Regions from separate parts of the Franconibacter pulveris genome, predicted to be linked through region 1. Evidence: predicted binding sites of a transcription regulator. Region 1 holds the regulator's gene; each other region holds the start of a gene.

Region 1 (3,765 bases):
AGCGAGTTGAGGTTTTTTAACCGCAGGCTGAGAATTTTCACGCCTCTTCCTCCTGATGCAGACTTTCCAGCGTTTGCGCGAAGAGGGTGCGCAGCCGTCGCGCCTCCTCTTCTTCCAGCTGTTCCTGCTGCAAACGGCGCTCGAAAACTTCCTCAACGCCCAGCTCGCTCAGCGTTTCGGTTTGCAGCGTGCCGAGGTTTTTCTCGCGCAGCTCGCGGCTGCGGCGCAGCAGCACCACTTCCACCGGCAGGTCTTCGGTGAGCTGGGTTATCTGGCGCTGCATGTCGTGCAGGAACTGTTCGGTAGCGATTTCAATATCAAGCCACACTTTCGGCCCGGCGGGCGCGTCGCGCCACTGGGTCAGCGCCTGGGCAATCTCCTCGAGCGTGCCTTTTACCACCGCGAGCGGCTGGCTTACCGGCACCGGCAGCGCGGTCACGTCACGCAGCTTGCCCTCCGCGAACTCCACCAGAAAGACGCTTTTTTCTTTACCTGTTTCATCAAAGCTCAGGGCGATGGGCGAGCCGCTGTAGCGAATATGGTCGCTTGCCGCCACTTTCTGGGCGCGGTGAATGTGGCCGAGCGCGATGTAATCCGCCGCCGGGAAGAGGTGAGCGGGAAAAGCGTCCAGCGTGCCGATGTAGATATCGCGCACCGCGTCGCTTTTGGTCACGCCCACCGTGGTGAGGTGGCCGGTGGCGATGATGGGCAGCGCTTGTTCGCCGCGCAGGGCGCAGGCGGCGTTGTAGCACTGTTCGTAATGCTGCGTGATAGCCTCCAGCAGCTGCTGCTGTTTTTCACTGCCGGACTGGCCGCCGCGGCTGCGCAGGATATCGCGCGGGCGCAGAAACGGAATAGGGCAGAGCACCGCGCCGGGCGCGCCGTCGCGACGGTTGAGGACAATCGCCTGGCTTGCCGGATCCTGCTGGGCGCTGGCGATCACGCGGGTGTTAAGGCAGGCGAGCAACTCGCGGGATTCATTTAACGTCGCCACCGAGTCATGGTTTCCCGCCAGCACAATCAGCTGACACTGCGTGGCCTGCAGCTTCACCACGAAGCGGTTATAAAGCTCGCGCGCGTAGCTTGGCGGCGAGCCGGTGTCGAAAATATCCCCCGCCACGATGATGGCGTCTGCCTGATGTTCCACCGCGGCCTCCAGCAGCCAGTCGAGAAAGGCCTGATGCTCGGCGGCGCGGCTTTTGGTATAAAAATTCTGACCAAGATGCCAGTCGGAAGTGTGGAGGATGCGCATAGATTTCCCTGTGGCGAAAAAGCGAGAGGGTGATTATAAACAAGCAGGCGGGCTGGTGTCCTGAACGGCTTGCCGGACGGGTGTCATAAATGCCGCAGAGGGAGTCATCAGACGGTCATCTTTTCATAAATCTGTCATAAATCTGACGCATAATGGCGCCGCATTGGATAATGTTGACTTTATATTACAGGGCTAATTATGGCGAGACGTATTCTGGTCGTAGAAGATGAAGCACCGATTCGTGAAATGGTCTGTTTTGTGCTCGAGCAAAACGGCTTCCAGCCCGTTGAAGCTGAAGATTATGACAGTGCGGTAAACCAGCTCAACGAGCCCTGGCCCGATCTGGTCCTGCTCGACTGGATGCTGCCCGGCGGTTCGGGCATTCAGTTTATCAAGCACCTCAAGCGCGAAGCGATGACCCGCGATATCCCGGTGATGATGCTGACCGCGCGCGGTGAAGAAGAGGACCGCGTACGCGGGCTGGAGACCGGCGCGGACGACTACATCACCAAGCCGTTCTCGCCAAAAGAGCTGGTGGCGCGCATCAAAGCCGTTATGCGCCGCATCTCGCCTATGGCGGTGGAAGAGGTTATCGAGATGCAGGGCCTGAGCCTGGACCCGACCTCTCACCGCGTCATGACCGGCGAAAATCCGCTGGACATGGGGCCGACCGAATTTAAGCTATTACACTTCTTTATGACGCACCCGGAGCGTGTTTACAGCCGCGAGCAGCTGCTGAATCATGTCTGGGGTACCAATGTGTATGTCGAAGATCGTACGGTGGATGTGCATATCCGCCGCCTGCGCAAGGCGCTGGAGCACAGCGGGCATGACAGAATGGTGCAGACGGTGCGCGGTACGGGGTATCGTTTCTCAACCCGTTTTTAACTCATAACCTGGAGTGTGACCGTGCTCGAACGGCTGTCATGGAAAAGGCTGGCTCTGGAGCTGGTGTTGTGTTGTCTCCCGGCGCTGATCCTCGGGGCGTTTTTCGGCCATGTGGCCTGGTTTTTACTGGCGGCGGTGACCGGGCTGCTTATCTGGCATTACTGGAACCTGCTGCGCCTCTCCTGGTGGTTATGGGTCGATCGCAGCATGACGCCGCCGCCGGGAAGAGGAAGTTGGGAGCCGCTGCTGTACGGGCTGCACCAGATGCAGTTGCGCAATAAAAAGCGCCGCCGGGAGCTGGGCAATCTTATCAAGCGCTTTCGCAGCGGCGCCGAGTCGCTGCCCGATGCGGTGATCCTGACCACTGAAGAGGGCACTATCTTCTGGTGCAACGGCCTGGCGCAGCAGCTCCTTAACCTGCGCTGGCCGGACGACAACGGCCAGAATATCCTCAACCTGCTGCGCTACCCGGAGTTCACCCGCTACCTGCGCGAAAAAAACTTCACTCGTCCGCTTAACCTGGTGCTGAACAACGGTCGCCATCTTGAGTTTCGCGTGATGCCCTACAGCGAACAGCAGTGGCTGATGGTGGCACGCGACGTGACGCAGATGCACCAGCTCGAAGGCGCGCGGCGTAACTTCTTCGCTAACGTCAGCCATGAATTGCGCACGCCGTTGACGGTATTGCAGGGCTACCTGGAGATGATGCAGGAGCAGACGCTGGAAGGGCCGCTGCGGGACAAAGCGCTGCATACCATGCGCGAGCAAACGTCCCGTATGGAAGGGCTGGTGAAACAGCTGCTGACGCTGTCAAAAATTGAAGCGTCGCCCACGCTGCAGTTGAATGAAAAAATCGACGTGCCGATGATGCTGCGCGTGGTGGAGCGCGAGGCGGCAACCCTCAGCCAGCAGCGGCATGCGCTGACTTTCGATGTTGACGCCACGCTTAAGGTGCTGGGCAATGAAGAACAACTGCGCAGCGCGATGTCGAACCTGGTCTATAACGCCGTGAACCATACGCCGGAAGGCACGCATATTACCGTGCGCTGGCAGCGTGCGCCGCACGGCGCGCTGTTTAGCGTGGAGGATGACGGGCCGGGCATCGCGGCGGAGCATATTCCGCGTCTGACGGAGCGTTTCTACCGCGTTGATAAGGCTCGGTCGCGCCAGACAGGCGGCAGCGGTCTTGGGCTTGCGATAGTCAAGCACGCCATCAGCCACCACGACGCGCGGCTTGAAATCGACAGCGCGCCCGGCAAAGGCGCCCGTTTTTCCTTTCTGTTGCCCGAAAGGCTGATTGCCAAAGAGAAAGCGCTCGCTGAGTAATTTCCTTCGTACTGTAAACGCCGCTTGCCAAAGGCCAGCCTGACTGGCCTTTTTTCCTTCCATTACGTTTTCTTATACCGCATTTACTCTGTTGATTATTTTTTGTTCGCACGAAAAGGTGGTGCTATTTTTATATCTTAGCGTTTCCCACTGCGTGTAATGACTCATGCAGAATAATGGTCTGGTTTTGCGATCCCGTATTGCCTTCAAACGTTATAAGCGTTTAAATTGCGCCCCTGCCGTTGGCAGACCGACTGAATTTGCGTGGTTAATCGAAAAACAATTCTTCGCCAACGCAA
Region 2 (3,765 bases), 1.9 Mb from region 1:
TCTTGCCGCTGGCGTCAGTGTACTGGCCGTAAGCAGGGCTTGCCGGGTTGCGCGAACTGAAGAGCGGCTGTTGCGCGAAGCCCATGCCGCCGCCCATCAGGCGGCCCATCATGTAGCCTGCCATCAGCGGCATCCAGAAGCTGCCGCTGCTTTGCGCCTGCGCCTGGTTTTCCGTCGAGCCGCTGCCCGCGGCCCCTGCCTGAGCGGGCGTCTGCTGGCACTGGCCTTCGCCAAACTCCGCCACGCAATCTTCGCGGGTGGCGTATTTCGGCGCGGTGCGTTCGGCTTCCTTCAGCGCATTGTTGTAGGCGGCGGTACACTCGGCGCTTTTGCCTGGGTTCGCCTGCGAGCAGTCATCCGCGTTTTGGAACATCTGCACGGTTTCATCGCTTTTCTCGCAACCGGCAAGCATGAAGACCGCCGTGACCGCGAAGGCCACAGGGGTGAGATGACGAGCGTTCCAGCTTTTGCGGAACATGGCGTGATTTATCTGTTTTGTCCGTTTCATTATTTTCTTCCTGGCCCCAAAGATATTGCACAGTTATGGTGCTCAGGATAGTGGATGAGTGGTTGAAATTAAAGCAGAGGGCCGCGAGGGCAGGGGATCTTTACGTTGCCTTACGTAAAGGCGTGATGCGCCAGCGCGCACCACGCCTGAAGCGCGATTACTGACGGAACGGGTTGGCGCCAGAGCTGCGGGATGATGCGGCTGGCTGCACCGAAGCGGCAGGCTGCGCTGCCGGCATCGCGGCATCGTTACCGTTAGCGGCGGCATTAGCGTTAGCCGTGAAGCTATCTACGGCCGCGTCCTGTTGCGGATTCTCCGGCGCTACGCTTTCCGGCGACGTCGGGATTGGCTTGCCAAGCGTCGTGTTCAGCGCAACCAGATCCTGCTCGTTCAGCGTACCGAGCGCAGCTTTAATATTAAGCTGGTTAATCAGGTAGTTATAACGCGCGCTGGAAAGCTGCTGTTTCGCGTTATAGAGCGTGGTGGTGGCATCCAGCACGTCGACGATGGTGCGCGTACCCACAGCGTAACCCGCTTCAGAGGCATCCAGAGAGCTTTGCGCGGAAACCACGGCCTGCTCGTAAGCTCTAATGCTGCTGATGGAGGCGTTGACGTTGTTCCAGGAGGAACGCACGGTCTGGATCACGCTGCGGTGCGCGCTTTCTAACTGCTCGCTGGCGCTCACGAAGTTATACTGCGCTTGCTTGACCTGCGAGGTGACCGAGCCGCCGCTGTAGATAGGCAGATTGAAGCTCAGCCCTACCGAGTTCTGGCCGATATTGCGATCTGCGTAACTTGAGCTGCTGAGGCTATTGCCGCGTGTCGCGCTGCCGCTGTAAGAGGTGTCGGAAATGCTGCTGGAGGCGGTTAAGCCCAGCGTCGGCAGGTGGCCGGTTTCCGCATAGCGAATCTGCTCACGCGCCAAATCCTGGCTCAGACGCGCCTGCAGTAAGGACAGGTTGCGGTTTTCCGCTTCCTTCAGCAGCGCATTGACGTTGTCTGGCTTGTTAGTTTTAAAGCTGTCGATGTTCAGCGATGCGAGCTGCGGATAGTAGTTGCCGCTCACCTGGCGCAGCTGTTCTACTGCGTTATCAAGGTTGTTGCGCGCGGTGACTTCGTTCGCCAGCACGGTGTCGTACTGTGAACGGGCGTTCTGCACGTCGGTGATGGCCACCAGGCCTACGTTAAAGCGCTGGGTGGTCTGATCCAACTGGCGGTAGACCGCCTGTTTTTGCGCTTCCGTGTAAGAAAGGGCGTCAATGGCGCTCAGTACGTTAAAATAGGCGGTAGCGGTATTGAGGATCAGCGTCTGCTGGTCCGTCTGATAAGTGACGTCCTGAACGCCGGCGGTTTTTTCCTGCAGCGTCAGCGCGCGCCATCTCGACATATCGAAAATGGTCTGGGTCAGCTGCAATGAGCCGCTGGTAACATTGGAGTTAACGCCGTCGTTGTCGCGAAAACCGTTATTGTAGGTGTAATCGGCGCCAAGACCTAACTGCGGCAGCAAGGGGCTGCGTGCTTCGTTAATTTTTTCGAATGCGGCGTCACGGTTAGCAGCGGATCGACGTAAATCCGGGTTACTTAAACGTGCCTGCTGATAAACCTGCAACAGGTTCTCTGCCTGGCTCATGGCGCTGAAACCCGTCAGGCTCAGACCGATAAGGATGGGGAGCAGTTTCTTCATTTGCATTCCTTGTTGTGAAGCAAAAATATTGTTAGCGCTGACAGAAGTCGAAAAATGATCGCCGATTCTAACAGAGTCAGCCCGCCGTGCGGCTTGGCGTAACGTGCCATCTGCCTTTAAATTTCATCAATCTATCACATACCCGTACAGGCAGCAGGTAAACTGGCTTGAAATTACCAGATTCGCCACTATAAAGGAGTGGAAAACGTCATGAGTAAACCCACCAAATCAGCCGTTACGTTCGCCAAAAACGATGTAGAAATTATTGCACGAGAAACGCTCTATCGCGGCTTTTTTTCACTTGATCTTTACCGCTTCCGCCATCGCCTTTTCAACGGCGAAATGAGTGGCGAAATTAAACGTGAAATTTTTGAGCGCGGCCATGCCGCAGTCCTGCTACCCTTTGACCCGGTGCGCGACGAGGTGGTGTTGATCGAACAGATCCGCATCGCCGCGTATGATACAAGCGAAACTCCGTGGCTGCTGGAGCTGGTGGCTGGCATGATAGAGCCTGGCGAAAGCGTCGAAGAGGTAGCTCGCCGCGAAGCGGTGGAAGAGGCGGGGCTCTCCGTTGGTCGGTTGAAAAAATTCATGAGTTATCTGGCAAGCCCCGGGGGCACCAGCGAGCGCCTTTCCTTACTGGTAGGCGAAGTGGACGCCACGACCGCGAAAGGGATTCACGGTCTGGCTGATGAAAACGAAGATATTCGGGTTCATGTGGTAAGTCGGGAGCAGGCATACCTTTGGGTTGAAGAGGGGAAAATCGATAACGCAGCCTCGGTCATCGCTTTGCAATGGCTGCAATTACATCATGAAGCATTGAGACAAGAGTGGAACACCTGAAAATGAAGCGCTATACGCCTGACTTTCCTGAAATGATGCGCCTGTGCGAAACCAACTTCGCTCAGTTGCGCCGCCTGCTGCCTCGCAACGACGCGGTGGGCGAAACCGTGAGCTATCAGGTCAATAGCGCGCAATACCGATTAACTATCCTGGAATCTACCCGTTACACTACCCTCGTGGAAATCGAGCAAACGGCGCCGAAGGTAAGCTACTGGAGCCTGCCTTCCATGTCCGTGCGTCTTTATCATGACGCCATGGTGGCGGAAGTGTGTTCAAGCCAGCAGATATTTCGTTTTAAAGCGCGTTATGATTATCCGAATAAAAAGTTGCATCAGCGCGATGAAAAGCATCAAATTAACCAGTTTCTTGCTGACTGGTTGCGCTATTGTTTAGCGCATGGAGCGATGGCGATTCCGGTTTGTTAGCGTCGTGAAACCTAAGGACACCATTTGGAAAGCCTGTTAAACCTTCCTGTTGCTGGTGGGGCCAGCGTCAGGATCTTACAAATAACCGATACCCACCTGTTCGCCGGAAAAGACGAAACGCTGCTCGGCATTAAAACCTGGGAGAGCTATCAGGCGGTACTGGCGGCTATCCATGAACAGCAGCGTCAATGCGACCTTATCGTCGCGACCGGCGACCTGGCGCAGGATCATTCGCCCGAGGCCTATCAGCATTTCGCTTCAGGCATCTCGTCGATTGCTGCGCCCTGCGTCTGGCTACCCGGTAA
Region 3 (3,765 bases), 2.1 Mb from region 1:
AAGGAGAGGCCGTCAGGGCTGCCGAACGCCGCGCCTTTCATCGAGCCTTTCGCTTTTTCGTCCTCGCCGTCGGTGCGGCCCGCCATCACCAGGATGTCCCACCTAAAGCGCGGCGCGGCCGGGTCGCTGTTCTCTTCTACCCAGTGCATGATGTGGCCGAAGACGTTGTTGGCGCGCGGGTTGGCGGCATCGACCGGCGCTTTGCCCTCTTTGCCGCGGTCGCTGTTGTTGGTCAGCGTGCAGTAGACGCTGCCGGCGGCGTGCGGGTCCACGGCTATCCACTCCGGGCGGTCCATCTTCGTGGCGCCCACCACGTCCGCCGCCATGCGGGTTTTGATAAGCAGGTCGCCCTGGTTGGCGAAGCCGTTGCTGCTGTCGAGGCCGCCCTCGCCGTGCACCAGCGGCAGCCATACGCCGCTGCCGTCGTCGTTAAACTTCGCCACGTACAGCGTGCCGGACTCCAGCAGCGACAGGTTTGCGTCGCGGTTCGCCGGGTCATATTTTTTGTCCGACACGAACTTATAGATGTATTCGAACTTCTGGTCGTCGCCCATATAGACCACCACGCGGTTATCCGGCGCGATGGTTACTGCCGCGCCTTCATGCTTGATGCGGCCCAGCGCGGTGTGCTTGCGCGGCGTGGAGTTCGGGTTATACGGGTCTATCTCCACTACCCAGCCGAAGCGGTTCGGCTCGTTCGGCGTTTTGTCGACGCTGAAGCGCTCATCCACTTCGTTCCAGCGGTATGAGTCGTCGCTGTCGCTGATGCCGTAGCGTTTTTCCAGCGCGTTCATCTCGCCTTTTTTCACAAAAATATCGGACCAGTTCTCCTCACAGGTGAGGTAGGTGCCCCACGGCGTGTGGCCGTTGGCGCAGTTCTGCATGGTGCCGAGCACCACTTCGCCTTTGCTGTCGGCGGCGGTTTTCATCAGGTCGTTGTGGCGGGCCGGGCCGCTTAGCTGCATCGGGGTGTTGACGGTAATACGGCGGGCGAACGAGGAGGGGCGCACCACTTCCCACTGCTGGCCGTTTTTCTTCACTTCGATAACCGACACGCCCATGGCGTTCTGGCCTTTGCGCGCTTTGTCGGCGCTCCAGTTCGCCACGCCGTCTTTGAACAGCATGCCGTTGTCGATGTATTCATGGTTCATCGCCAGCAGGCCGTGTTCGGCGCTTTCACCGCCCTGCGGCAGGCTGAACCACGCCATGCCGTCGTGATGCATGCCCGCCTGCGCGGCCTGCTCCTCGGTGGTGTTGCTGCCATCTTTTTTAAACGCAGGCAGGTTGCCTTTAAGGCCCACCGCGTCGCCCCAGCGGTAGAACGGACGCGCAATGTACCCTTCTGGGACGATAACGGTGTCTTCTGAAGAGACCGGGATGCTGGTAAAGCCCAGCGATACCGCTTTCGCGAGTTTTGACGGGCTGGCGCCGCTGGCGGCCAGGGCGTTTTCAGACTTCAGCAACAGAGGGAAGGAGACGGCGGCGCCCGCCACCACGCCGAGCTGTAAAAAGCGGCGGCGGGAAAGAAAGGCGTCGGCAACGTCCGAGAACACCGGGTTGCTGCTGCGGTTGCTGATCTCTTCACTGTGTTCTTTTTTGATTAATGGTCTGCTCATAGTGGCTTCCTGTCATGTGCTGCCAGAGGGGCATTCGAAGAACGCAAGCCAGTGTAGGGATGGATTGTTACACTTTTATAACAAGTGGGGCTGCGAAGCAGAGGATGAACTGAGAGCAGCATCACCTGTGAAAACATTATGAAGACAGAAAAATAAGGGGTATAAAGACAGACGTGAATTTTGACATTATTTAATGCGATATGATCGTTAAAGGAACAGTGAATTATTTAAGGGAGCAGAGAATGACAGGCAGTAAATTATTCCGTAACGCGTTAATGTTTATATTACCTTTTGCGCTTACCGGTTGCCCTGGTTACGGCGATATTATGGTGCCTTCTGAATCGACCAGCGTGAGTATGAAAGGTGAAGAGGTATGTTTCTTTGTAGCGAACCCAAAAAATTATCAACCTGTTTTTATCGCTATTAACCCAAGAGAAACGCCGATGAAAGAGCGGGTTTTTTTTAGTGATAAGCCTCCGCTAAAAGTCACAGATGGCCAGTTATGTGTGCCTCCCTCTTTTTATAAGTTCGAGAACGGCAGGCAGTATATTGCGGATTATGTCCTGTCGCCGAATGGGCTGGATGGAGGGGACAAGTTTACCAATCGCAGCGTGACGGTAGGTTTCGAAATTGCCAATGGTCGCGCGTATTTCATCAAGTTAAATAATGATGAATATTAACTGCCAGAATCAGGGGTGCCTTATTCTGGCGTTAATGCTTAGAATTGTCTTTTTCAGCGCCACGGATGAAGATCATGCCAGTCACTATTAGCCACGCCACGCTTGATGAGATTGTTAGCCTCTATCATCGCATCCCGGAATTCACATTGCCCGTAGATAACGCGGCGCTGCAACAGCGCATTGGTGCTTCTGCTGCCTGCGCGCTGATTGCTTATGTTGGCGAAAAACCAGCAGGTTTTAAGCTCGGCTATGCACTGGATAAAGACACTTTCTATAGCTGGCTTGGCGGTGTGCTGCCGAAGTACAGACGAGACGGGGTCGCGCAGGCATTGCTGGAAGCACAGGAAAAGTGGGCAAAAGAGAAAGGTTATAAAAGCATATCGGTAAAGACGCGCAATAGTTTCCCGGCCATGCTGATGATGCTGGTAAAAAATGGGTATCAGGTGATTGAGCTGGAGAAGAAAGGCGAGGTGGTGGATTACCGGTTGGTGTTGAGGAAAACACTCTTACTATAAGTAAGGTATGAAGGCGTTAATGTCATTCTTATAGTACGTTTAAGTTATAATTAGAAAATATCAAGTTTATATTTTAAGGAGAGAAAGATAATGGATATATATCTTAATCAGTACAGGTTTACTAGTTATTACCTTGCTATGGCGCAGATCGATGCTAATTCTCTCTGGAATATTGCTACGCAAGTAGCAGGCACTCACCTGAAAGATGGGCTCACACGGATCCGATTCCTTGATGAAACTAAGGCTTTTATCAACGCGCAGTTGAACGGAATAAAGCAAGCTAAGGATGATAACGTTTGTAATAAATGCATTAAAAACCTCAAAGCCGAGCGCGAAAATCTCCAGATACAAGACAGAATGCTCAGGACGGGGGAGGCTTATGTAGTTGCTGCGGTCAAATTATATGAAAAAAATGAAAAAATAGTGGGTTATGTCATTAGTGGGATAGGAGTGATTGTTGGTGGTTTGCAGATAGCTGGCGGTATAACTATGGCTATAGGCTCCGTTGGAAGCATGAATGTACTGGGAATGCTTGCCGGAGCAACGTTAGTTTTTCATGGCACCAGCAATCTACTTGAAAATATTGATAAATTGGTTGGTACAGAACACCCTCGCAATATCGCGCAAGATGCTTATATGGGAGCTGCTCAGTTTCTTGGATTTGAACGTAAAACAGGCATGTTAGCCTATCAAAGCATGAACCTTGCCACGTCCATGTATGGTCTATTCAGCCCCATGCTTAAACCAGAGGCCTGGCGGTTATATTCCTGGCTGTCGACTGACTTTTATAGAAAGGTTTCTACTTTATCTCGTCCTGCTCTTGCTATTGAAATTGGCAAATCAGCGCAAAAAATCAACGAGATACGTAAGACATATAAAACGGATTCAAAAGAATTTGCCCGGTAAATAAAGGAGGGTTAGCCCTCCTTACGTAAGAATTTTACTGCTTTCCAG
Region 4 (3,765 bases), 1.9 Mb from region 1:
CCAGTTACTCCCGAACTCAGACAGCAAATCCGCAAAGAAATCCGTCAGTTACGTCGTACTATTACGCCCGAACAGCAAACGCGATTTGCCCAACAGGCCGCCGCCCGAATGATGGCTTATGCGCCCGTGGTGGAAGCGAAAACCGTAGCAGTATTTCTCTCTTTTGATGGCGAACTCGATACCCGCCCGCTGATAGAAGGACTCTGGCGCGCCGGTAAACAGGTTTACCTGCCTGTGCTTCACCCCTTCAGTCCCGGCAATCTGCTTTTTCTGCGCTACTTCCCACACAGCGAACTGATGCTGAATCGTCTGAAAATTTACGAGCCGCCGCTTGATGTCCGCCACGTGTTGCCGCTAAGCGAACTGGATGTGCTGGTCACGCCGCTGGTGGCTTTTGACGCTCAGGGGCAACGTCTTGGCATGGGCGGCGGCTTTTACGACCGTACATTGCAAAACTGGCGCAGCCATGAGCTGTGGCCGGTGGGTTACGCCCATGATTGCCAGCAGGTGGCCTCGCTTCCCGTTGAAGAATGGGATATCCCGCTGCCCGCCGTCGTCACGCCTGAAAAGATCTGGACGTGGTAAGCGCCCAACAAAAAGCCCGCTGAAGCGGGCTTTTTTATGGCTCTTTTATCAGTACAGCAGACGAGCGCGAATGGTGCCTGCAATCGCCTTCATGCTTTGCAGCGCTTTGTTCGCCACATCTTCTTCGGCATCAATGTCGATAACCACATAACCCATCTGCGGCGTGGTTTGCAGGAACTGCGCGGCAATGTTAATGCCCTGCTCGGCGAAGATCTGGTTGATAGCGGTCAGCACGCCAGGACGGTTTTCGTGAATATGCAGCAGGCGGCTTACCGTGCCGCCGTGCAGCGGCAGCGAAACTTCCGGGAAGTTAACGGCAGAGAGCGTCGAACCATTGTCGGAGTATTTCACCAGCTTGCCCGCGACTTCGAGACCGATGTTCTCCTGCGCTTCTTGCGTGGAGCCGCCGATGTGCGGCGTCAGAATAACGTTATCGAATTCGCACAGAGGAGAGTTGAACGGATCGCTGTTAGTGGCAGGCTCCGTCGGGAAGACATCAATCGCCGCGCCCGCGAGGTGTTTGCGCGACAGCGCGTCACAGAGCGCCGGGATATCAACCACGGTGCCGCGCGCGGCGTTGATCAGCAGCGCGCCCGGCTTCATCAACGAGAGCTGTTCGGCGCCAATCATATTTTTCGTTGAGGCGTTTTCCGGCACGTGCAGGCTGACCACATCGCTCATGTTCAGCAGATCGGAAAGATGCTGAACCTGCGTGGCGTTGCCAAGCGGCAGTTTGCTTTCTATGTCGTAGAAATAAACATGCATGCCCAGCGCTTCCGCCAGGATGCCCAACTGGGTGCCGATGTGGCCGTAGCCGATGATGCCGAGCTTTTTGCCGCGCGCTTCATAAGAGCCCGCCGCCTGTTTGCTCCAGATGCCGCGGTGCGCTTTGGCGTTCGCTTCCGGAATGCCGCGCAGCAGCAGCAGCAGCTCGCCGATCACCAGTTCCGCTACGGAACGGGTATTGGAGAACGGCGCGTTAAAGACCGGAATGCCGCGTTTCGCCGCCGCGTTCAGGTCAACCTGGTTGGTGCCGATGCAGAAGCAACCTACCGCCACCAGTTTTTCCGCTGCGGCGAAAATCTCTTCGGTCAGATGGGTACGGGATCGCAGGCCAATAAAGTGAGCGTCACGGATCGACTCTTTCAGCGCATCGCTGTCCAGCGCGCCTTTGTGGTATTCGATATTGGTATAACCCGCTGCACGCAGGCTATCGATGGCTTTCTGGTGCACGCCTTCCACCAGCAAGAATTTAATTTTGTCTTTCTCCAGTGATACTTTTGCCATTTCCCGACCCTGTCTTGTCTTATCAGATTGTGTACTGAGCAATAAGTCAGCCTTCTGCCAACATATCAAAATTTGCGGGTCCGGCAATATGAACGTTTGCGTCGGCGTCCTGAAGAAAAGTCACGCAGCGCTGAAAGGCAGAAGAAAATATTGTGTGGCAGAAATATGACGGCAGAAATGGAAAAGCGGAGACGACAAATGTGACATATGTCACCAAATTTCGCGGTTAAGATTTTTTTACCCTGGCGGGGCGCGCGGGCGCCCCGGTCAGATCATTTCACGATGGTCTTGACGCCTTCCGACGTGCCGATAAGCGCAACGTCCGCGCCGCGGTTAGCAAAAAGCCCCACGGTGACGACGCCGGGAATCGCGTTAATCGCATTTTCCAGCGCAATGGGTTCCATGATGGAAAGGCCGTGGACATCCAGAATGACGTTGCCGTTATCGGTCACTACGCCCTGGCGGTATTCCGGACGGCCGCCCAGCTTCACCAGCTGACGGGCTACTGCGCTTCGCGCCATCGGAATAACCTCAACCGGCAGCGGGAAGTTGCCGAGGATATCGACCTGCTTTGACGCATCGGCGATGCAGATGAACTTTTCCGCCACCGAGGCGATGATTTTTTCACGCGTCAGCGCCGCGCCGCCGCCTTTAATCATTTGCATCTGGCCGTTTATCTCATCCGCGCCGTCGACATAAATGCCGAGCGAATCCACCTCGTTGAGATCGTAAACGTGAATGCCGAGACTTTTCAGTTTGGCGGTGGAAGCGTCCGAGCTTGATACCGCGCCATCAATCTGATTTTTGATGGTGCCGAGCGCGTCGATAAAATGCGCCGCCGTGGAGCCGGTGCCCACGCCGACAATCGTTCCCGGCTGCACATACTGAAGCGCGGCCCAGCCCACTGCTTTTTTCAGTTCATCCTGCGTCATGATCTTTTGCCTGTGTGTGAAAACTGTGGCGCATTATAGAACAGGCTCGCTGAAAAAGACTCCTTCCGTCAGGCATACTGCTCCGATGATTGCGGTTTCTGCCTGTGCCTGGCAAAAATTTATGTCATAGTGCGAAACATTACGATTCAGGAGCATGCCAAAAAGATGAAACGCCCGGACTACAGGACACTACAGGCGCTGGATGCGGTCATTCGTGAACGCGGGTTTGAGCGCGCCGCGCAAAAGCTGTGTATCACCCAGTCCGCCGTGTCGCAACGCATCAAGCAACTGGAAAACATGTTTGGCCAGCCTTTGCTGGTTCGCACCGTGCCGCCGCGCCCTACCGAACAGGGCCAGAAGCTGCTGGCGTTGCTGCGTCAGGTGGAGTTGCTGGAGGATGAATGGCTCGGCGACGAACAGACGGGCGCGACTCCGCTTCTGCTGTCGCTGGCGGTCAACGCCGACAGTCTGGCTACCTGGCTGCTGCCTGCGCTTGCGCCGGTACTGGTCGATTCCCCTATTCGTCTTAACCTGCAAGTGGAGGATGAAACCCGCACGCAGGAGCGTTTACGCCGGGGCGAAGTGGTGGGCGCGGTAAGTATCCAGCCGCAGGCGCTGCCAAGCTGTCTCGTGGATAAGCTCGGCGCGCTCGACTACCTGTTTGTCGCCTCGAAGGCGTTTGCCGAACGCTACTTTCCCAACGGCGTCACCCGCGCTTCGCTGTTAAAAGCGCCTGCGGTGGCGTTCGACCATCTCGACGATATGCATCAGGCCTTCCTGCAGCAAAACTTCGACCTGCCGCCGGGCAGCGTGCCATGCCATATCGTCAACTCATCGGAAGCCTTTGTACAGCTCGCCCGCCAGGGCACCACCTGCTGCATGATCCCGCATTTGCAGATTGAAAAAGAGCTGCAAAGCGGCGAGCTAATCGACCTCACGCCAGGCCTTTGCCAGCGCCGGA

What was found. The regulator PhoB, encoded in region 1, activates phosphate uptake and scavenging genes when phosphate is short. The targets are predictions, from matches to a motif close to CTGTCATAAAACTGNCNNAT.
Region 2: the regulator PhoB is predicted to act here: its motif matches at 2,313-2,332, upstream of nudF (ADP-ribose diphosphatase).
Region 3: the regulator PhoB is predicted to act here: its motif matches at 1,681-1,700, upstream of ACU4F7_RS17245 (PhoX family protein).
Region 4: the regulator PhoB is predicted to act here: its motif matches at 2,025-2,044, upstream of serA (phosphoglycerate dehydrogenase).

The regions. Positions count from the first base shown of each region.
Region 1 is NZ_CM165555.1:1,096,913-1,100,677, forward strand. It holds gene sbcC (exonuclease subunit SbcC) at 1-41, opposite strand, end outside; gene sbcD (exonuclease subunit SbcD) at 38-1,252, opposite strand; gene phoB (phosphate response regulator transcription factor PhoB) at 1,451-2,140, shown strand; gene phoR (phosphate regulon sensor histidine kinase PhoR) at 2,162-3,466, shown strand.
Region 2 is NZ_CM165555.1:3,878,921-3,882,685, reverse strand. It holds gene ACU4F7_RS18295 (DUF1190 family protein) at 1-508, opposite strand, end outside; gene tolC (outer membrane channel protein TolC) at 666-2,192, opposite strand; gene nudF (ADP-ribose diphosphatase) at 2,403-3,035, shown strand; gene ACU4F7_RS18280 (DUF1249 family protein) at 3,038-3,460, shown strand; gene cpdA (3',5'-cyclic-AMP phosphodiesterase) at 3,485-3,765, shown strand, end outside.
Region 3 is NZ_CM165555.1:3,659,681-3,663,445, reverse strand. It holds gene ACU4F7_RS17245 (PhoX family protein) at 1-1,616, opposite strand, end outside; gene ACU4F7_RS17240 (putative T6SS immunity periplasmic lipoprotein) at 1,859-2,296, shown strand; gene ACU4F7_RS17235 (GNAT family N-acetyltransferase) at 2,371-2,811, shown strand; gene ACU4F7_RS17230 (DUF4225 domain-containing protein) at 2,902-3,717, shown strand; gene ACU4F7_RS17225 (hypothetical protein) at 3,729-3,765, opposite strand, start outside.
Region 4 is NZ_CM165555.1:3,835,751-3,839,515, forward strand. It holds gene ACU4F7_RS18060 (5-formyltetrahydrofolate cyclo-ligase) at 1-585, shown strand, start outside; gene serA (phosphoglycerate dehydrogenase) at 634-1,872, opposite strand; gene rpiA (ribose-5-phosphate isomerase RpiA) at 2,145-2,804, opposite strand; gene argP (DNA-binding transcriptional regulator ArgP) at 2,970-3,765, shown strand, end outside.